3 regions of the Verrucosispora sp. WMMA2121 genome follow, and region 1 is predicted to be linked to each of the others. Evidence: riboswitches for the same ligand, from Rfam matches in the RefSeq annotation. Region 1 holds a riboswitch; each other region holds the start of a gene.

Region 1 (6,718 bases):
TATCCTTGTCGGCATGAGCACACCCGCGCCGATCCGTGGTTACACCGCCAGCAAGGACCAACTCCTGGCCCGGCTGCGCCGCGTGGAGGGCCAGGTGCGCGGCATCGAGAAGATGGTCGACGACGATCGCTACTGCATCGACGTGCTCACCCAGATCTCCGCCATCCAGGCCGCGCTGGACAAGGTCGCCCTCGGTCTGCTCGACGGGCACGCCCGGCACTGCATGCACGAAGGTGCCGCCGAGGGACGCGCCGACGAGATGGCGACCGAGATGATGGCCGCCGTGGGCCGGCTCATGAAGCGCGGCTGATCCGACCCGCCGACATACCCTCGCGAACGGCGTCGCGAGTTCGGGCTGGTTACCATTCGCACACGATGGCCAGCCGAAATCCGTGCCGCGCGGCCCGAGGTCGCCGGCGGGCACCCGCCCCTGCCGCCGTCGCGAACCCCTCCACAGCTCACGGTACGCAGCCGCCCCGCCACCTTCCGGCCATTCGGGCTGCCCTTCGACACGGTCGTCCGGCGGCACTGAACCGTCTCGCCCATCGACACGTACTCAGCCCTGAAATCGTTGGGAGACACTGAATGGGCGCCGACCACACCCGTTCCGCTCCGCCCACCCCGCCCCGGGTGCGGCGGATCCTCGTCGTGACGGTGGTCCCCCTCTTCCTCGCCACCCTGGTCGCCGCGATCGTGCTCTGGCCCCGGGACGCCCCGCGTCCCGAGGCCACCGACGACGCCCCCCGCTACCACGGCACGGTCACCCGGGTGGTGAGCGAGCCCTGCCCGCCCAACCCGGTGGTGCCCGAGGGCACCCCGACGACCGCGGCGGGCCCCTGCGGCACGGTCACCGTGCGAGTGCAGACCGGCCCGGACGCCGGACAGGACGTGCAGACGCCCATCCCGGCCGGGCCGGGGGCACCCCGCGTCGACGTCGGCGACGACATCATCCTGGTCTCGCTCGTCGACCCGGAGGATCCGTCGGTCAGCACCTACAACATCGCCGAACACCAGCGCGGCAAGCCGCTGGTGTGGCTGGCCGTGCTCTTCGCCGCCGCCATCGTCGCCTTCGGGCGGCTACGGGGCCTGGCGGCGCTGGGCGGCCTGGCGGCCAGCTTCGCGATCCTGCTGACCTTCGTGCTGCCCGGCATCAGCGCCGGCCAGCCGCCGCTCGCGGTCGCCATCGTCGGCGCCTCGTTGATCATGTTCGTGGTGCTGTACCTGACCCACGGCATCTCCGCGCAGACCTCGGTGGCCGTGCTCGGCACGCTCGCCAGTCTGGTCCTCACCGGGCTGCTCGGGCTGGCCGCCACCGGGGCCACCCACCTGACCGGATTCGGCAGCGAGGACGCCACCACCCTGTCCATGTTCCGGGGGGATGTCGACCTGCACGGCCTGCTGCTGGCCGGCATCATCATCGGCTCGCTGGGCGTGCTCGACGACGTCACGGTCACCCAGGCCGCCGCGGTCAACGAGCTACGCCACGCCAACCCGAACCTCTCCCGCCGGGAGCTGTACCGCGCGGCCACCCGGGTCGGCCGAGCCCACATCGCGTCGGTGGTGAACACCATCGTGCTGGCGTACGCCGGCGCCTCGCTGCCACTGCTGCTCCTGCTGACCGCGGACTCCCGCGCGTTGGGCCAGATCGTGACCAGCGAGTTCCTCACCACGGAGATCGTCCGGAGCGTGGTGGCCACGCTCGGGCTGATCGCCGCGGTGCCGCTGACCACGGCGCTGGCGGCGGTCGTCACCACCGCCGGACGCGGCGAGGCTGGTGCCCGCACTGGCGAACCCACCCCCCTGGTCCCCCGGCCGGCGACGGACCGGGCCGAGGCGCTCCGCGCCCTGAGCACCCCACCCACCCGAAACACGTCCCCCGCCACCCCCTCGGGGTGGCCCGACCCGGACAGGAGCACGGACACCACATGGTGACACTCCTCAACGTGACCGCCCCTGCCGATGCGGCTCGAAACCGTGTCGCTGGTCACTCAAAGCGATTACGAAATGACGCATCTAGTCGGGTTCGGGGCGTAGAAGCACAGATGGACTGTCGGGTAACCTCACTGCCGGTCACCGCCGAAGGCGCGCAGCGGCGCCTGCGGTGCCACCGCCCAATCGCCCTCAGGCGAGCCGGGGACCCAGGTAGGTGGGGTGAATCCGCGAAAGCGGTAGGGGCCACTTCCGTCCCGAACCCGTCAGCTAACCCGGTCGGCGGTCGATGGAAGGGAAAACAGTGACGGCACCCCTACGCCGCTGGTTGACACCCGTGGTGGCCGTGTTCGCCGCGTTCGCCGTGTTCGCCGGCCCGATGCCGGCCACGGCCGCACCGAACGACCCCAAACCGGCGGAGCACGACGACGACCCGCCGATGCTCAACGATCTGATCGAGGCGACCACCCGGGACTACTCAAAGGCCAAGGCCAAGCTGGAGAAGTCCAAGAAGCGCCAGCTCCAGCTGGCGGTCGAGGTCCGTGCCGCGCAGGCCGACCTGGACGCGCTCGCTCCGCAGGTCGCCGAGATCGCCACCCAGTCCTACCGGACCGGCCGGGTCGGCGCGATCGCCATGTTGTTGCAGAGCGGCGCACCGGACTCGTTCATCAACCGGGCCTCGGCACTCGACGAGCTGAACCTGGTGAACGACAAGAAGCTGGGCGAGGTCAACGCGATAAAGCTCCGCGCCGAGCAGGCCAAGCTCGCGCTCGACGCCGAGGTGCGCGAGCAGAAGAAGCTGACCAACGACATGGCGCGCAAGAAGAGCGAGGCGGAGAAGTCCCTCCGGCTGGTCGGCGGTGTCGGCCTGACCGGCGGACTGGTGGACGCCACCTCGCCGGTGGCCCGGATCGGGCCGAACCGGTCCTCGGACGGCGGGTGGAAGCCCGAGTCGTGCAGCCAGAACGACCCCACCACGTCGGGCTGCATCACGCCCCGGACGCTGCACATGTACAAGGAGGTCAAGCGGGCCGGGTTCAACCGGTTCGTCGGCTGCTTCCGACCGGGTGACAAGTTCGAGCACCCCAAGGGTCGGGCCTGTGACTGGTCGTTGCAGAACAGCGGCTTCAGCCCGTGGCACAACAACGACACCCGGATCTACGGCAACAACCTGGCGGCCTTCCTGGTCCGCAACGCCGACCGGCTGGGCGTCTACTACGTGATCTGGAACCGCCAGATCTGGTTCGCGGCGACGGAACGCTGGAGTTCCTACAGCGGCCCGTCCAACCACACGGACCACGTGCACGTGTCACTGCTCTGACCGCCCCACGCGACGCACCGAGGGCCGTCCCGCCAACCGAGGCGGGACGGCCCTCGTCGTTCCGGACGTCGTCGGTCGCGGATCAGGGCGCGGTCGCCATCAAGCCGGCCAGTTCGGCGGGTTCCGCGGCGACCGCCCGCACCTCGCCGGCGGCCAGCCGGTACGACATGCCGACCACCGCGCACCGCCCGGCAGCCACCTCCGCCGCGAGGGTCGCCGAGGAATCCAGCATCGTCTCGACGGTTCGCGCGATGTGGATGTCCACGATCTCGTCCAGCTCCTGCACCCCGGCGTCCTGCGCTCGGCGCAGGCTCGGCACCACCGCGTCGACCACGGCACCCAGATGCCCGGGGGGCGTGGTGTCGGTGGCCAGTGCCTCGCGGGCCGCCTGGACGGCGCCGCACGAGTCGTGACCCAGCACCACCACCAGCGGCGTACCCAGCACGGCCACCGCGTACTCCACGCTGCCCAGCACCTCCGGCCCGACGGTGTGCCCGGCGGTACGGACCACGAAGAGGTCACCCAGCCCGCGATCGAAGATGATCTCGGCGGCGAGCCGGGAGTCGGAACAGCCGACGATCACCGCGAAGGGATGCTGCTCGGCCGCGACGGCGGCCCGACGCCCGGCGTTCTGGTTGGGATGCCGCAGCGCGTCGGTGACGAATCGACGGTTGCCGGCGAGCAGTTCGGCGAGGGCCCGCTGCGGGGCACCGGGATGATCCGCGCTGAGCACCTCGCGGTCCGGACCGGGTTGCGTACCGGGCGTTCCGGGTCGACTCATCCAGCTGCACCTCATCTCTGGGAGGAATGCCTGGTCATCCCGGCCGGCGCTGGTCACGGGCTGCCATCACGGTCACACGCGGCATAACGCACGTCAAGCTATACGTGATATGTGTTTCATGCATCAGTCGACGCTTGCGCTCGGCCGGGCCGGTATCGGCGACGGCGCGAGCCGAGGTAGCCGAACGGCAGGTCATACGATGGCGGACATGGCGAGCACTGACGCACGGGAAAACGCGCGGAACTGGACGTTTCTCACGAACCACGCGCACGTCCTGCTCGCCATCGCCCGTAACCCCACCGCCCGGCTACGGGACGTCGCGACCGAGGTCGGCGTCACGGAGCGTGCCGCCCAGGCGATCGTCGCCGACCTGGAGGCCGGCGGCTACCTGCACCGCACCCGGGTGGGTCGGCGCAACGAGTACACCCTGAACCCCGCCGGACGGTTCCGGCACCCGGCGGAGGCCGACCACGAGGTCGGCGACCTGCTGGCCCTCTTCACCAAGGAACAGGTCACCGGCACCGCCGAGGGGTGAGTCGACGGACCTCCTGATCGGACGACGTGGCGCGCTTCACCCACCCCGGACGAACGCGGCGCTGCGATCCCGCCGAAGGCGGGATAGGTTGGGTCCGTGCCGTCTCCCGCGTTCGCCCGTCCACTGTGGCCGGCGACGCTGCGCGCACTGCGCGAGCTGACCCGACTGGCGCTGGCGTCGCTGGTGCTCGCCGTCGGTCTCGGCGGGGCCGTTGCGGCCGATCCGCCGGCCCGGTCCACCGCCGTGTCACCACCGACCGCCACCGTCGCCCTCGGCTCGCCGTCCACCGCGGTGCCGGCCGTCCGGCCCGCCGTCGAGCCCGCGCGGGCGGTCGACGCCGGCCCGGATTGGCGAGCGCCCGCCGCCACCGCGCCGGTCCGGCCCGAGGACACCGACGACACGTCGGCCGACGCCGCACCGACGGACAGCCACATCGCCTCGGCACGCGCCGTCCGCGCGGGCGAGCCGACCCGGCGTGGTCCGCCGACCGACTGACCGACGGCAGCCCGACCGGGAAGCCCGGTGACGCCGCCCGCGCCAGACGCCAGCGGCCGACCACACCGCCGGCATCCAACGGTGGCCCGGGGCATCCCCGGCGAGCTTGATCCGGCCGCCCCCGGCACGGCACCGACGCCGCCGTGCCCGGCCAGCCGCCACGACCCGCGTCCACCACAGTCGACGACTCATCCCGACCGCGAGGTGTTGATGATGCCTACCGCCCTGTCCTCCGTCCTGCTCGACGCGCCCCGGGCCGCGGCCATCTGGCTGGGCCTGCTCGGCCTGGTGACCCTCGCCGTCACCGGCCTGCTGCTACGACCCCGACTCTTCCGCTTCGACGCCGGCGTCCGCATCCGCGAGGCCGCTCTGCCGAGTGGGTCGGACCACGCCGAGCACCGACGTGACCAGGAGCGCTGGGCCGAGGAGGTCACGATCGCGGCGGACCGGGCCGACGCCACCGCCCGGCACCGGCGCGACGAGTGGCTCGCCGCACAGGACGAGGCCGAGCAGGCGTGGCGGTCGTACGAGGCAGCCGAGGCGGACGTACGCCGGCTCTCCCGCGCCGCCGGCATGCCGTTGCCGCAGACCGCCCGCACCCCCGCCGAGTACGCCGACCGGGAGCGCTGGCTGCACCGGGCCGCCCTGGACGCGTACTGGCGGCGGGAACTGTCGGTGGAGCAGCTCAGCGACGTCTTCGCGCATCGCGGCTGGGATCCCCGGTTGCACCCGGTGGAGCAGGAGTTGATGCTGCGCCGGGCGGTACGCGACCACCTCCTGGCCCGGCAGCGGGCGGCCCGGGAACGGGAGCAGGCCACCTGGCGGGCCGCGGAACTCGCCGCCGCGGCGGCCCGCAGCCTGCGCGAGGAAGCGGCCGCCGCCCTGGTGCCGGTGGTGGAGGAGCGCGAGTCGGTCCTGCCGCTGACCACACCCGGCGCCGCCGAGCAGACCCGGGAGATCCCGGCGGTCGTCGGCCGGGCACCGGTCGCCGCGTACTGAGTCGGGTCTCGCGAGCCGAACGCCCTCCGGGCCGGTCGTCGGCAACTAGTGTCGGAAGGACGTCGACCGGGTACCGACCACGCCGGACACTGAGGAGGGCCGACGTGGTCGCAAGCGATGACGGGAACCAGCCCGATAGGACGGCGGTGCGGGGCGCCGGACCACGCCAGACCTGGGCCGCCCTGCCCTGGCTGGTCCGATCCGCGGTGGTGTGGAGCGCCTGCCTGGTAGTGATCTCCGCCGGGCTCTACCTGCTGGCCCGGATCACGCTGCTGGTCACCCCGCTGGCCATCGCCGTGGCCGCGACCCTCTTCCTCGCCGCACTGCTCGATCCGGTGCAACTGGCGTTGCGTCGCCTGCGGCTGCCAGCCGCGCTCGCCGCCCTGCTCAGCGTCCTGCTCCTGCTCGGCATCCTGGGCGGCGTCGGCGCGCTGGTGTGGAGTCTGACCGCCGACCAGTTCAGCGAGTTGGGGGAGGAACTGCGTCAGGGGCTGGAGCGCACCCGGGACTTCGTCACCTCCACCCTGCCGGTCAGTGACCAACAGTTGGACAGCCTGCTCGCCCAGTTGCGCCAGGCGATCAGCCAGCAGCAGGTGGACCCGGTCGCCAGCGCCCGCACGGTGGCCGAGGTGGTCGGCTCGATCCTGCTCGCTCTGGT
Region 2 (6,718 bases), on a different contig from region 1:
CCGCCGGTTGCCGGCGAGCAGCTCGGCCAGGGCCGCGCGCGGCGTGCCTCCGCGGGCCTGGCCAGCGAGCGCGGAGCCGGCGGGTGTGCCACTCCTGGTTGCCATGCCTCTCAGCCTGGCCGCGTCGTCGCCCCGGCGGAGCCGATCGACGAGATCTTCTCAACACCCCGGTTGGCGTGTTGTCATGACGGGTAGCCGGTGTTACCACCGGGTATCCCCGGTGTTACGCAACCGTGCGCCGTGGGGAGGTGGCAATGCCGGAGCCGACCGAGGTACGGCTGGGCGACGACGTACGCCTGCACGTGGAGACCACCGGCCCGACCGACGCCGAGGTGACCGCCGTGCTGCTGCACGGCTGGACCCTGGACGGACGCAGTTGGCACCGGCAGCTGGCCGCCATCCGCGAGACGTTCGGCTCGGTCCGGGTGGTCACCTACGACGCGCGTGGGCACGGCCGGTCCAGCTGCATGGCCCTACCCACGGCCACCCTGGCCCAGCTCGGTGACGACCTGGCCGCGGTGCTGGACACGGTGGCGCCCACCGGCCCGGTGGTGCTGGTCGGCCACTCGATGGGCGGCATGACGATCATGGAGTACGCACACCGCCACCCGGACCACTTCTCCCGGCGTACCGCCGGTCTGGTCTTCGTCTCCACCACGGCCGAGGGCCACACCCACACCGTCTACGGCCTTTCTCCCCGGATCGCCCGGATCATCCGGCTGGCCGAGACCACCGGCGCGGGAGTCCTCGCCCGCTGCGGTGCCTGGCGACCGCCCCGGGCGCTGCTGCGGGCGCTGCGCCCGAGCATCCGGTGGATGCTCTTCGGGGACCGCTGCGACCCCACGGACATCCGGCTGGTCACCTCGGCCGTCGCCCGCGCCTCGCTGCGGTCGATCGGCGGGTTCCGGGCCTCCATCGGCACCCAGCACCGGCTGGACACGCTCACCGCGCTGGCTCACCTGCCGGCCGCGGCACTGGTCGGTGACCGGGACCGGCTCACCCCGCCGCCGTGCGCGGAGTCGATCGCCGCCGCGCTGCCGGCCACCGACCTGACCGTCTGCCCCGGTGCCGGACACATGCTGATGATGGAGCGGCCCGAGGAGGTGAACGCCGCCCTGGCCGGCGTGTTGCGCCGGGTTCTCGATGATCTCCCGGCCGGACGGCGCGTCTCCGGCTGACCGCCGACGACCTCGGCCAAGGTGCCCCTCCGGCCAGGTCGGACGCGGGGCGTAATCTCGTGCGGTTGGTCGGGCGGCGTCACGAGGAGAGCGAGCGGTGGACCAGAGCACCCTGGATCAGGAGATCGCCGCCGAGCAACGGCATCTCGACCGGGTGTACGCGCGACTGGCCGAGCTGCGCCGATCCGCCGTCCGCGCGGAGCGGGAGGGCTACCGGCTCGCCCGGGTCGGCAACTTCGGTGCGCTCGTCGAGCGGGACGCGATGGTCTTCCACGCCGCGCAGCGACGTCACCTGCTCGACGCCGAGTACGAGGGGCTGGTCTTCGGCCGCCTCGACCTGCGGGACGGGCAGACCCTGTACGTCGGGCGACTCGGTATCCGCGACGAGGACGCCACCACTCTGGTGGTGGACTGGCGGGCCCCGGCCGCCGCCGCCTTCTACCAGGCGACGCCGGCCGAGCCGCTCGGCGTCGTCCGGCGCCGCACGATCCAGTCCAGCCGCGAGCGGGTCACCCGGATCGAGGACGACCTGCTCGACCCGGACGCCGCCCCACCGGACATGCCGGTGGTCGGCGACGGCGCGCTGCTGGCCACGCTGTCCCGGACCACCGGACGCGGCATGCGGGACATCGTGGCCACCATCCAGCGCGAGCAGGACGAGGCGATCCGCTCCCCCGGCTCGGGAGTCACGATCGTCTCCGGTGGCCCGGGCACCGGCAAGACGGCGGTGGCGCTGCATCGCGCGGCGTACCTGCTCTACACCGACCGCAGCCGGTACGCCGGGGGCGGCATCCTGGTGATCGGCCCCTCTTCCGTCTTCGTCGAGTACATCGCCTCGGTGCTGCCGTCGCTCGGTGAGGACACCGCCACCCTGCACTCGCTGGGCACCCTGTTCCCCGGGGTGGTGGCCACCCGCACCGACCCGCCCGAGGTGGCGGCGGTCAAGGGTTCACTGCGGATGCGCCGGGTGCTGGACCGGGCCGCCCGGGACGCGGTGCCCGACGCCCCGCCCGAGCTGCGCCTGCTGTATCGGGGCACGCTGCTGCGGCTGGAGCGGGCCGAGCTGGACGCCATCCGGGACCGCGCGCTGCCCCGTGGCGCCCGCCGCAACGAGGTGCGTCGGGCCGGCTTCGACGGCGTGCTCGCCGCGCTCTGGGCGCAGGCCCGCCGGCTGGGCATCGCCGGGCTGCCCGAGCAGCGTGCCTTCGAGGACGAGCTGATCGACCGGACCGATTTCCGCGACTTCCTGAAGGCGTGGTGGCCCCGGCTGCACCCGCGGCACGTGCTCGCCTGGTTGGCCGATCCGCAGCGGTTGCGCCGGTACGGCGCGGGACTGCTCTCGGGTGCCGAGATCCGGCTGCTCGGCTCGGCGTACCAGGGGTTGGCCACGGACGGTCTGACCGTCGCCGACGTCGCGCTGCTGGACGAGCTGGACGCGCTGCTCGGCAAGCCGATGCGCGCCGCCCGCCCGAAGCGGGACCCGTTCCAGCTGGCCGGTGGGGTACGCGAGCTGAGCACGTTCGCGGACCGGCAGCGGGCCGCCCGGCAGGCCGCTCGGGAGCGCCCGGAGGACTACCGCGACTACGCCCACCTGGTGGTCGACGAGTCCCAGGACGTCTCACCGATGCAGTGGCGGATGGTGGGCCGGCGCGGCCGGTTGGCGTCCTGGACGGTGGTGGGCGACCCGGCGCAGACCGCGTGGACGGGGGATCCGCAGGAGTTGGCCCGGGCCCGTGACCAGGCGCTGGGTCGCCGTCGTCGGCACCGCTTCACCCTCACCACGAACTACCGGAACTCGGCCGAGATCTTCGCGGTGGCGGCGGCCGAGATCCGGCGGGCGTACCCCGATCTCGCGCTGCCCACCGCGGTCCGCTCCACCGGGATCGATCCGGTGCGGCTCGTGGTGCCGGCCCCCGATCTGGAGGCGACCGTCGTGACGGCCGCCAGCGCCCTGCTCGGCGAGGTGGAGGGCACCGTCGGGGTGATCACCCCGGTGCCCCGACGGGACCGGGTCGCGGCCTGGCTGGGGGCGCGTGGCGGCGATCGGTTGCAGGTGGTGACCAGCCTGGAGGCCAAGGGCATGGAGTACGACGGGGTGGTGCTGGTCGCCCCGGCGGAGATCCGGGCGGAGCCCGGGTCCGGTGTCCGTACTCTCTACGTCGCGCTGTCCCGGGCCACCCAGCGGCTGACCACCGTGGACCCGACCGGGTAGCGATCGCGAGGCCGGACGGTTGCACTCATAGCGATGTTGGCATAGGTCCGTCCCCGGCTCGCCGGACGACGGAAGGTGTCTGGGTGGGCGCCGGCCATGACCACCACCACGCTGCGGTGTCGACCGCCGCGCGCCGCCACTCCGGCCGGCTGTGGGCAGCGTTCGCCCTGCTCGGTGCGCTGACGGTGATCGAGGCGGTCACCGCGTTGCGGACCGGTTCGCTGGCCCTGCTCTCCGACGCCGGACACATGTTCACCGATGTGCTGGGCATCGGGATGGCCCTCGCGGCCGTGGCCGCCACCCGGCGGGCCGACACCGATCCGCAACGCACCTTCGGGCTCTACCGGCTGGAGGTGCTCGCGGCCCTGGCCAACGCGGTACTGCTCTCGGGCGTCGCGGTGTACGTGCTGGTCGAGGCGGTACGTCGCTTCGGGGATCCGCCCGAGGTGCTCGCCGGCCCGGTTCTGGTGGTGGCGGCGCTCGGCCTGCTCGCCAACCTCGCCGCGTTCGCACTGTTGCGTCCGGGCGCGCGGGAGAGCATCAACCTGCGGGGGGCCTACCTGGAGGTGCTGGCGGACCTGCTGGGCTCACTGGGGGTGATCGCGGCCGCCCTGCTGATCGCGGTGACCGAGTGGTGGTGGGCCGATCCGGTGGTGGCGGTCGCGATCGCCGTGTTCATCCTGCCCCGGACCTGGCGCCTGGGCCGGGCGGCGGTACGCATCCTGGTCCAGGCCGCACCGGAACACCTGCAGGTCACCGCCGTGCACGACCGGCTGGCCGCGGTGCCGGGCGTGGCCGGCGTCCACGACCTGCACGTCTGGACGTTGACCTCCGGCATGGAGGTCGCCTCCGCACACCTGACCGTCAGGCCGGACGCCGATGTCGGCACCGTCCTGGCGGCGGCCCGTTCGGCGCTGCACGAGGACTTCCAGATCGAGCACGCGACCCTCCAGGTCGAGCCGCGCACCGACCCCGGGGGTTGCGGGGCGGTGCGGTGGTGACCAGGCCAATCGGGGAAAAGTAGGTTGTTGTCCGATTTGCTCTGGTTCACTAGTCAACAACCGAACACCAGCAGTAACAGCAGCTGCACCGGTCACGTGCGCACCGGTAGGCTCTGACCCGGCCATCGCCAGGCGGCACCCACCGGTGCCGGCGGCGGCCGCCGCCTAATCGCCCGCCAGGGCGAACCGGGGAACCATGTTCCTGGGGTGTATCCGCGCCAGCGGTAGGGATCTTCCGTCCCGAACCCGTCAGCTAACCCGGTCGGCGGCTGACGGAAGGACATGTGCATGCCAGCAGTGGCAACGGTAAGACCGGCCGCCCGTACGGCGGCCCTGATCGCCGCCGCGCTCGCCCTCACCCTCGGCGTCGCGCTGGCTCCCTTCTCCCCAGCGACCGCCGCGCCGCAGGGGTTGCGGGCGGCGGCACCGGGAGATGTGGACGACGAGGGTGGCACCCCGGCACTACGGGCCCAGCTGGAGGCTGCCAGCAAGGGCTACCTCGACGCCAAGACCGCGCTCGACCGCTCGGTGAAGCGGCAGAAGAAGCTGGCCGAACGGCTCAAGACGACCGAGAGCCAGGTCGCCGAGCGCGGTACCAACGTCGCCGAGATTGCCGCGCAGGCGTACCGCACCGGACGGCTGGGTGCCGCTTCGGCGCTGCTCAACAGCGGGTCACCGGCCGGTTTCATGGATCGGGCGGCGGCGCTGGACGCGGTGGCCGCGAACGAGGACCGCGCGCTGCGGGAACTCCAGACCGCCCGGGACGAGGTCAGCGCCACCAAGCAGGCCCTGGACGCGGAAATCCAGGAGCAGCGCAAGCAGGTGGCCGTGATGGCCAAGCGCAAGGACCAGGCCGAGCGGGCGTTGACCGTGGCCATCGAGCGGGACGAGGCGGCCGAGCGGGCCAGGGCTGCCGAACGGGCCGCCCGGTCACCGTCGCGTAGCGGCGGGTCGAGCCCCACCGCCAAGCCGGCTCCGCGCAACTCCGACGGGTCGTGGCCCTCGGAGTCGTGCAGCGTCAACGACCCCACCCCGGCCAACGGCTGCATCACCCCACGCACCCTGCACGCGTTGAAGCAGGCCAAGTCGGCCGGCTTCACCCGGTACGTCTCCTGCTACCGCTCCGGCGGCTCGGGCGAGCACCCGAAGGGTCGGGCCTGCGACTTCGCGGCCCAGAAGAACGGCTTCGGCGGGGACGCGACCGGCGGTGACCGCTCGTACGGCAACAACCTGGCGGCGTACTTCGTCAACAACGCCGACCGGCTCGCGGTGCTCTACGTGATCTGGTACAGGCAGATCTGGTTGCCCAGCAGCGGCTGGAAGTCGTACAGCGGTGCCCGCGGCGACCCGTCCAGCGACCACACCAACCACGTCCACCTGTCGGTGTACTGACCTCCTCGTCGCGCCGGGTGAACCGCTCTTCACGAGCGGTTCACCCGGCGTTGCGTTTTCCGGTCGGCCGGCGGGGCACCGTCCCTTCGGCACGCGTCGACGCGTCTCGTTGGATACCGTCGTACCAGGAAGCGGTATTTGTCCGCTAGCGGGAGGAACGCCCATGGACGAGCGAATCGCCAGGCCCGGCGACGGTACGGACGACGGAGTGCGTTCGTGAGCGGCCGCGTCATGATCTTCGCGCCGACCCCCCTGCTGACCGTCACCATCGACCAGCCGAGCGACGCGCCGGAGCTGCACCTGCACCCGGGCGGGCAGGGGGTGTGGCAGGCCAGGATGGTGCTGTCCCTCGGCGTGGAGGTGGTGCTCTGCGCGGCACTCGGCGGCGAGGTCGGGCAGGTGCTGGAGCCGTTGCTGGTCAGCGAGGGAGTCGATCTCAAGGTGGTGGCCCGCGACTCCGGCGGCACCGGCGGATACGTGCATGACCGCCGCGAAGGTACCCGTCGGGAGGTCGTCGACGTGATCGGCCAACCGCTGAGCCGGCACGAGCTGGACGAGTTGTACAACCTCGCGCTCGGCGAGGGCCTGCGCGCTCCGGTGAGCGTGTTGAGCGGGCCGAACCATCCGTCCCTGGTCCCCGCCGACCTCTACCGGCGCTTTGCCGCCGATCTCGGCGCCAACGGCGGCCGAGTGGTGGTGGACCTCTGCGGCGAGCATCTGACGGCCGTCCTGGACAGCGGGGTCTTCTTCCTCAAGATCAGTCACGAGGAACTGCTCGCCGACGGCCGGGCTGCGGGCGACGACGAGGAGCAGCTCACCCGCGCCATGTACGACCTGCACGCCTCGGGCGCCGAGAACGTCGTGGTCAGTCGGGCCGACAAACCGGCGTTGGCGCTTGTCGACGGCGAGGTGTTCGAGGTGCTGATGCCGCGGCT
Region 3 (6,718 bases), 1.6 Mb from region 1:
CGAGTGCTCTCCACCACCACTCGCCACCGCCTGCTCCGGGTCGGTAGGCGACGAGCCCCACGGCCGTTCGGCGAAGAAACACGCGTTGAATTCGGTGAACATCAACTGCATCCGAGAGGAACAGAATGACCAAGAACCTCGTCGGCGCGAGAACCGCGATCTTCGCCGTACTCGGCACGGTTCTCGCGTTGTCCCTGTCCGTACCGGCGCACGCCGCCCCGGCCGGTTCCACGGCTCCGCCCGACAGCGAGATCACCGTCGAGGTGGTGGCGGCCAACGGCTCCGGCTGTTCGCCCGGCACCGCCCGCGTGGTGGCCCATCCCGACAACACCGGCTTCCGGATCCGGTACTACGACTTCGTCGCGACCGGCGGCCGGGGCGTCGAGGTCACCGAGAGCCGGAAGAACTGCCAGCTCGGCGTGCTCGTCAACGTGCCGGCCGGCTGGACCATCGCCGTCGCCGCCGCCGACTACCGGGGCCGGGCCCGGATCCCCACCGGCGCGACCGGTCGCCAGCGGACGAGCTACTACTGGCAGGGCTCGTCCGAGACCAGCCGCACCGATGCGACCTTCACCGGCCCCTACAACGGTTTCTGGGGCACCTCGGACGTCGCCCCCGTGCTGGTCTACACGCCCTGCGGACAACAGCGGGTGCTCAACGTCAACACTGAGTTGAGAGTGGATCCGGGCACGGCCGGATCGAACGTCAGCATGTCCATGACGACGACCGAGGGCGACGTCGACACCCTGTTCAACCTCAGGTGGGAACGCTGCTGATCCCCTGATCCGGCCTCGCCACGGCGCCGAGCCGCCCGGCGGGCACGGTGGACGACCTGCCCCACCCCGCCGGTTCTGGGTGCGTTTGTTGTCGATGGGGCGACAACAAACGCACCCAGCTATGCCACCGGCACCTCGTCGTCCACCCGGGCCGCCCCCGCGACCTCGTGGACCCCACGAACCGCTGCCGCCGGCAGTGCCGCGTAGACGTGTGGGAACGGGCCGCCGTTCGGGGCGTCCTCCCACCGCAGTGCGTCACCGAGCAGGGACGCGTCGAGCGCGACGATGACAAGTTGCGGCTGGTCGCCGAAGACCCGCGCCGCCGTGGCGGGCAGTTGGAAGCGCGAGGAGCAGTGAATGAAGCCGCTGTCCCGATCGAACGGTGAGCCGTCGAACCGGCCGGCGGCCTGGAACTCGGCCCATTCGCCAGGGAGCAGGATCTTGTAGATCAGCACATCGCCATGCTGTCAGAGCGGCGGACAGGTGGGTCGAGGCGTGCGGCGATCTGGAGGGTGTTCAGGTAGTGCTTGCGTATCGTCCCGGCCGGGCGGGCGGCGATCAGCTGCCGGATCCCGGCGAACAGGGTTTGCCGTTGCCAGGGCTCGGCGGCGATGTGATTGGAGTACGTGGACAGCACGGCCAGGTACTCCTCGGCGGTGTAGTCGCGGCTCCAGACGTAGCGGTGCACGGTCGGGCTGGCGAAGAAACCGCTGCCCGCCATCACCGCCGCGTCGGGGGCCACGATCGCCTCGGGTGGCTGCGGACCGCCGTGCCCGTCACCCATGCCCACCTCGGCGTAGATCCGCTGGACCTGCCGGAAGAAGTCGTCGCCACCTGCCGGTGACACGTGCTCGGTGGCCACGATCGCCAGGTGGCCGCCGGGACGCAGCAGCTCGGCCGCCCGACGGTAGGCGACCTCCGGGTCCAGCCAGTGCCACGCCGTGGCGGCGAAGACGAGGTCGAACGGCACGCTTTCGTCAGCTTCCCACCGCTCGAAGGGCGACACCACCACGCGCACGTCGCCCCGGCCGGCGAGTACCCGACGCGCCACGGTGGCCAGCTCCCGTCCCGGCTCCAGGCCGACCACCTGCCAGCCACGCGCCAGCAGACCACGGGTGGCCTTACCGGTGCCGGTACCGAGCTCCAGCACCCGGGCCGGCCCGGTCGACAGGCCGGTCGTCTCGGCCAGGTCGGCGAACAACGCCTCCGGATAGCCCGGCCGGGCCTGCTCGTACAGCTCGGCGGCGGTGTCGAACGTCGTGGCCAGCCCCACGTAGGGCCCCTGCTTCCCCATGGCTCCCCCGCACACGTCTCGAAACGTCGAGGCCGATGTCACCCTGATCGTCGCATCCCCCAGCCGTCGTGCCGACCCATGTCCCTCAGCCGCCACCCCTACTCGCCACCCCCACCCATCGATCGTCCCCACCGTCCACTCCGGGGACCGATTCCCCGAGATCTTGGACAAAATCCGTTCGCGAAAGACGGAAACTGTCCAAGATTTCGCGTGATGGCAGCGGGGTCGTCAGGCGGGTTGGTGGCGGGCCCAGGCGATGAAGCGGGTGAAGAGGGTGGTGGGGGTTGGGGCGTCGTGGGGGTTGAGTTGGTAGAGGTCGCGCATGGCGTCGTACATCAGGCCGGCGAGGTAGATGGACAGGCGGAACGCCCGGCAGCTCCGCTGTTACCAGCCGACGCTGGTGCCGGGCCTGCTCCAGACCGAGCGCTACGCCCGCGCGGTGATCCGGACCGACGCCGCGCTGACCGAGGCGGGGGTGGAGCGTCGGCTGGCCAACCGGATGGCCCGGCAGACGGTGCTGGAGCAGGACGACCCGCCCCAACTCGTCGCGGTGATCGACGAGGTGGTGCTGCGGCGGGTCGACGAGGAGCTCAAGGACGTGCTGGTCGAGCAGGTGCACCACCTGATGGCGCTGGCCACCCGGCCCAACATCAGCGTGCACCTGGTGCCGACCGGCGTCGCCATGCACATCGGACTGACCGGCCCCTTCATCCTGGCGCGGGGGGCGGACGGCGGCTGGGTGGGTAATCTCGAAACTCAACTCGGCGGCGTCCTGGTCGACAAGGACGACGACCTGAGTGACCTGCTGTCCAGGTGGGAGACGGTGCGCAACGAGGCACTGTCCGGCCGCCAGTCGATCGAGCGCATGAAGGATGTTGTGAAGCCATGGATCTGAACGGCGCGACCTGGCGCAAGTCCACCCGCAGCGGCGCCGGCGGTGGCGACTGCGTGGAGGTCGCCGACAACCTGCCCGGCGTCGTGCTGGTCCGCGACACCAAGAACCGCGACGCCGCCACGCTGGCCTTCACCCCGGCCGCCTGGGCGAGCTTCGTCGGCCTGGCGAAGCAGCACCGCACGCACGCCTGACGAACCCCGAACTTCGTCGCCCCGGCGACACCGCACCGCACGCAGGCCTGACGAAACCCGAGCCACGTCGACCCGACGACCAGCGCGACCCGCCGCATGACGTACCCGAAACGGAAGCCCTCGGCCAGCGGGCCGAGGGCTTCCGGGTGCGGCGGAACGATGCGATCAGGCCGAGTAGCCGCGGGTGGCGGCCCAGTTGGCGAGATCGATGGTGCTGAGCCAGTACGACGGGTACGAGGCGTCCGCCGAGTCGGCGATCTTCACCAGCCGCCCGGAGTCCTGGTAGCCGACCACGGCGATGTAGTGCCCGCCGGGGAAGGAGTGCCAGCGGCCGTCGGTGTCGGTGACGGTGCCGGCGACGTTCACCACGACGCCCCGCCCGTCGGTGACGGCGGCGACGACGTCCGCCTGAAGCTGGTCCATCTGGGCCGGGGTGGCCGCACCGCCACGGATCATCGTGGTCTCGTACGGGTCGCCCTTGACGACGGCGTTGAGGACGCGGGTGGTGTCCTCGGCCGAGTTGGTGCCGGCGAACGTGGTGCCGAGCTGGCTGGCCAGGGCGTCCTGGCTGCGCGCGACACCGGCGGCGCTCAGCGCGTTACGCACCGCGGCGGGACCGCAGTAGTAGCCGTTGATCTGGGCTTGGTGGTCGTAGTCCAGAACCTTCGAGGCGGGCGGCTTCGGTGCCGCCTTCTTGCTGGTCAGGTCCGGGTCGGGGGTGGCCGAGCTGGGCTTCGGCGACGGCGAGGCGGCGGCGCTTGCCGGTGCCGGGCTGGCCGGTGCGGCGCTGCTCGGCGCGGCGCTGCTCAGCGCGGCGGTGGCCGGCGCGACCTCCGCCTGGCTCGGCGCGGCCACCGTGTCGCCGCGCAGTTCGGCGGCGGTGGTGGCCCGCGTGGGGGCCGGGGTGTTCCCGGTGCCGGCCAGGGCGGCGCCGGTGCCGGTGGCCAGGACGAGCGCCACGGCGGATCCGGCAACGAGCTGATAGGGGCGTTCGCTGACCAGCCGACGGAGCCGGCGGGAAAGGGTGTGCTTCACGGATTCCTCCACGGGCTGAGGGGAGAACGGCACACCGGCTCCGGCGGTCGGGTCGGCAACGGAACGCCGACGACCGCCTGGGCGAGCGGGACAGGCCGTTCAAGGGGTACGCCCGGAAGAACCCGGGCGGTGGCGATGACCGGGGTCAGCTCGCGGCGGTCGGGCCGGCGAGCACGGGCACCGCGGTGCCGTGGAGGTGGGGGAACGGGGGGATCACATCGGACCGCACGAGGGTTGGTACTCCTTCCGTCACCGCCGACCGGGTTAGCTGACGGATTCGGGCGGGAAGACGCCCTACCGCGGGCCGAGGCTCGCGGATTCACCCCAGTGGTGCAGTGGGTCCCCGGTTCGTGAGTTCACGATTGAGCGGGTCGGTACGGCGTCGCTTCCTGCGATCGGTTACCGCACCGGACGCGCTGACACTACTGGCCGGTCACCTTGAAGCCAACCCGCTCTGACCTGCTTAAACATGATCGAGCGGGGCAATTTTCGGGTACCTGGGAACTGGCGTCGCTCAATGGGACCGACGGCATTCCGGGCACCAACGGGTGACAACCGGACGGCAGGGAGAAAAGTCGGCGGGGATTACTGCGACAAACGTCTTACCTACGAACAGTGACCGAATTTCGCACCAATGTGACCCAGCTCACGGAATTTCAGCCGAGCCGAGCCGGACGCCAGCGCGGGACCAGGCCGGACCGCTCGACGATGGCGCGTCCGGAGACGGGCGGTCGGTTCGGCCGGAGCCGCGCGGCGGCCGCGTACGCTTCGGCGGAGAGGGCGCGGGCCGCCTCGGTGGCCAGTTCCGCCGCCCGCCACAGGTCACGTTCCCGCCCGGCGGCCGATCGATAGGCGGCCAGGCGGTTGTCGCGTACCACCCGGGCGAGAACGGCCTCCTGCTCGGCCGGGTGACGTCGGGGATCCCAGCCGGACCGGTGCGCCAGTACGTCGGTGAGCTGCCGGGCGGTCAGGTCACCGCGCCAGTGGGCAGCCATCGCCGCCCGGTGCAGCCAGCGTTCCCGAGCCGCGTACTCGGCCGGGGTGCGCGGAGTGCGCGGGGCCGGCAGTCCGGTGACACCGGCCAGCCGCCGGGCGGCGGCCTCCGCCTCGTCGTACCCGGCCCAGGCGCGGTCCAGCTCCGCCTGGGCCACCCGCCACGCCGTACGCCGCCGCTCGGCGTTCTGGCCGGCGCCGGCTGCCGCGACCGCCACCTCCCCGGCGTATCGGCGCAGGTCGGCCTCGTCGGCCGCGGCGCGGAGCGCGTCCGGGTCGGTGGTCTTCTCCACCGGCCCGGCCGGCTCCGGGCGGGCGACCAGCACGGTGAGCACGCCCAGCGCGAGCACCAGCAGGACCGACCAGATGGCGGCGGCGCGTGGCACCTCGATCAGGAACTGGTAGAGGACGGTCTTCTCCATGTCGGCACCTCGGCGGAGATCGGTACGGCGTCGGTGGTCGTACCGGCAGCGGATGGCGATGCGGCGCGGTTGCCCGGGTTGAGGCGGGCGGTGCCGCCGGTCCTGGGGCGCATCGACGGCGCGACCGACGGCAACGGGCCGGCCGTGCTTGGCGCGGGTGCGCGGCCGGGCGCGGCGCGGAGGCGAGGAAAGGGTCGCCAGGATCAGGCGTGCGGTGGGGCGCGGGCGGCCCGGACACCCGCAACCGGAGCCGGCGACCCCCGCGTGACGCCGGCGGTGCCGCTGCCGAGCGCCGTCAGCCCGGGCTGGCCATCGGCCGCCGGCGGCAGCGAGGGCATCCCGGACCCGGCGGAGTCATCGGCGTCCCGCGCGATCGGCGACCCGGAGGCTTCCGCCGGGTCACCAACGCGCGGTCCGGACGCCCCGGCCAGGTCGGTGCCACCGGCGCCGCGCACGGTCGGCATCGCCAGGCCGGCCCGGTCGAGGCCGGTCACCAGGTCGGGACCGGCCAGGTCGAGGGGTACGGCGACTTCGCGGGCCAGGTCCCGTGCGACGGCGGCCGGTACGGCGGCCTCGGCCGGCGGTGCGGCGGCGGGTGCCCGGTCGGGCAGTGCCCAGGCGCCGAGGGAGAAGGCGGCGGCGACCGCGAGCCCGGTCAGCAGCCGCGCGGCCCAGCGCGCCAACCACCACAGCGGACGGGCGGGCGCGGCGGGAAGCACCTCGTCACGCTACCGCCACCGGCGGCCCGCACGCACCGGTCACCGGGCGTGTCGCACCGTCCGGCGCGTCGGGTACGCACGTCGATACGCGCAGGTCAGCCCCGCCGGCCGCTACCGTCCCTGCTGGACGGAGCGGTCCTGCCCCGGGCCGGTGGCGAGGTCCGCATCGCCGCCACCGGACATCCGCTGGCGCGGCAGCCCGTCCACGACCGGTCCGCCCGGCGTCCCCGATCGCGGGGCACCGCGCGACTCCGTGGCTCGCCCCGGGCCAGCCGGCGTCGCGGACCACCCGCCACCCGGCGTCGCGGGCTCGCCGTCCTGCGGGCCGGGTCGGGGTGGCCGGGACGGGGCCAGGAGACGCATCATCGGCTGCTCCACGTACCGCTGCAACAG

The links. A riboswitch is a leader RNA that binds a small molecule or an ion and turns the genes downstream of it on or off. The one in region 1 is predicted to bind cyclic di-AMP.
Region 2: linked by a shared signal. The riboswitch ahead of O7605_RS02205 (coiled-coil domain-containing protein) and the one ahead of O7605_RS17395 (coiled-coil domain-containing protein) in region 1 are both predicted to bind cyclic di-AMP.
Region 3: linked by a shared signal. The riboswitch ahead of O7605_RS10370 (C39 family peptidase) and the one ahead of O7605_RS17395 (coiled-coil domain-containing protein) in region 1 are both predicted to bind cyclic di-AMP.

What each region holds. Positions count from the first base shown of each region.
Region 1 is NZ_JAPZBH010000006.1:1,872,503-1,879,220, forward strand. It holds gene O7605_RS17385 (metal-sensitive transcriptional regulator) at 14-310, shown strand; gene O7605_RS17390 (YibE/F family protein) at 586-1,932, shown strand; cyclic di-AMP (ydaO/yuaA leader) riboswitch at 2,099-2,229, shown strand; gene O7605_RS17395 (coiled-coil domain-containing protein) at 2,234-3,250, shown strand; gene O7605_RS17400 (carbonic anhydrase) at 3,333-4,031, opposite strand; gene O7605_RS17405 (helix-turn-helix transcriptional regulator) at 4,231-4,566, shown strand; gene O7605_RS17410 (hypothetical protein) at 4,663-5,061, shown strand; gene O7605_RS17415 (hypothetical protein) at 5,275-6,060, shown strand; gene O7605_RS17420 (AI-2E family transporter) at 6,165-6,718, shown strand, end outside.
Region 2 is NZ_JAPZBH010000004.1:345,006-351,723, forward strand. It holds gene O7605_RS02185 (carbonic anhydrase) at 1-105, opposite strand, end outside; gene O7605_RS02190 (alpha/beta fold hydrolase) at 255-1,178, shown strand; gene O7605_RS02195 (HelD family protein) at 1,276-3,390, shown strand; gene O7605_RS02200 (cation diffusion facilitator family transporter) at 3,474-4,391, shown strand; cyclic di-AMP (ydaO/yuaA leader) riboswitch at 4,544-4,675, shown strand; gene O7605_RS02205 (coiled-coil domain-containing protein) at 4,680-5,783, shown strand; gene O7605_RS02210 (1-phosphofructokinase family hexose kinase) at 6,000-6,718, shown strand, end outside.
Region 3 is NZ_JAPZBH010000006.1:306,785-313,502, forward strand. It holds gene O7605_RS10345 (DUF4360 domain-containing protein) at 126-776, shown strand; gene O7605_RS10350 (DUF952 domain-containing protein) at 896-1,231, opposite strand; gene O7605_RS10355 (class I SAM-dependent methyltransferase) at 1,225-2,070, opposite strand; gene O7605_RS10360 (DUF5753 domain-containing protein) at 2,423-2,965, shown strand; gene O7605_RS10365 (DUF397 domain-containing protein) at 2,956-3,156, shown strand; gene O7605_RS10370 (C39 family peptidase) at 3,322-4,203, opposite strand; cyclic di-AMP (ydaO/yuaA leader) riboswitch at 4,430-4,570, opposite strand; gene O7605_RS10375 (hypothetical protein) at 4,848-5,606, opposite strand; gene O7605_RS10380 (hypothetical protein) at 5,810-6,325, opposite strand; gene O7605_RS10385 (acyltransferase family protein) at 6,437-6,718, opposite strand, start outside.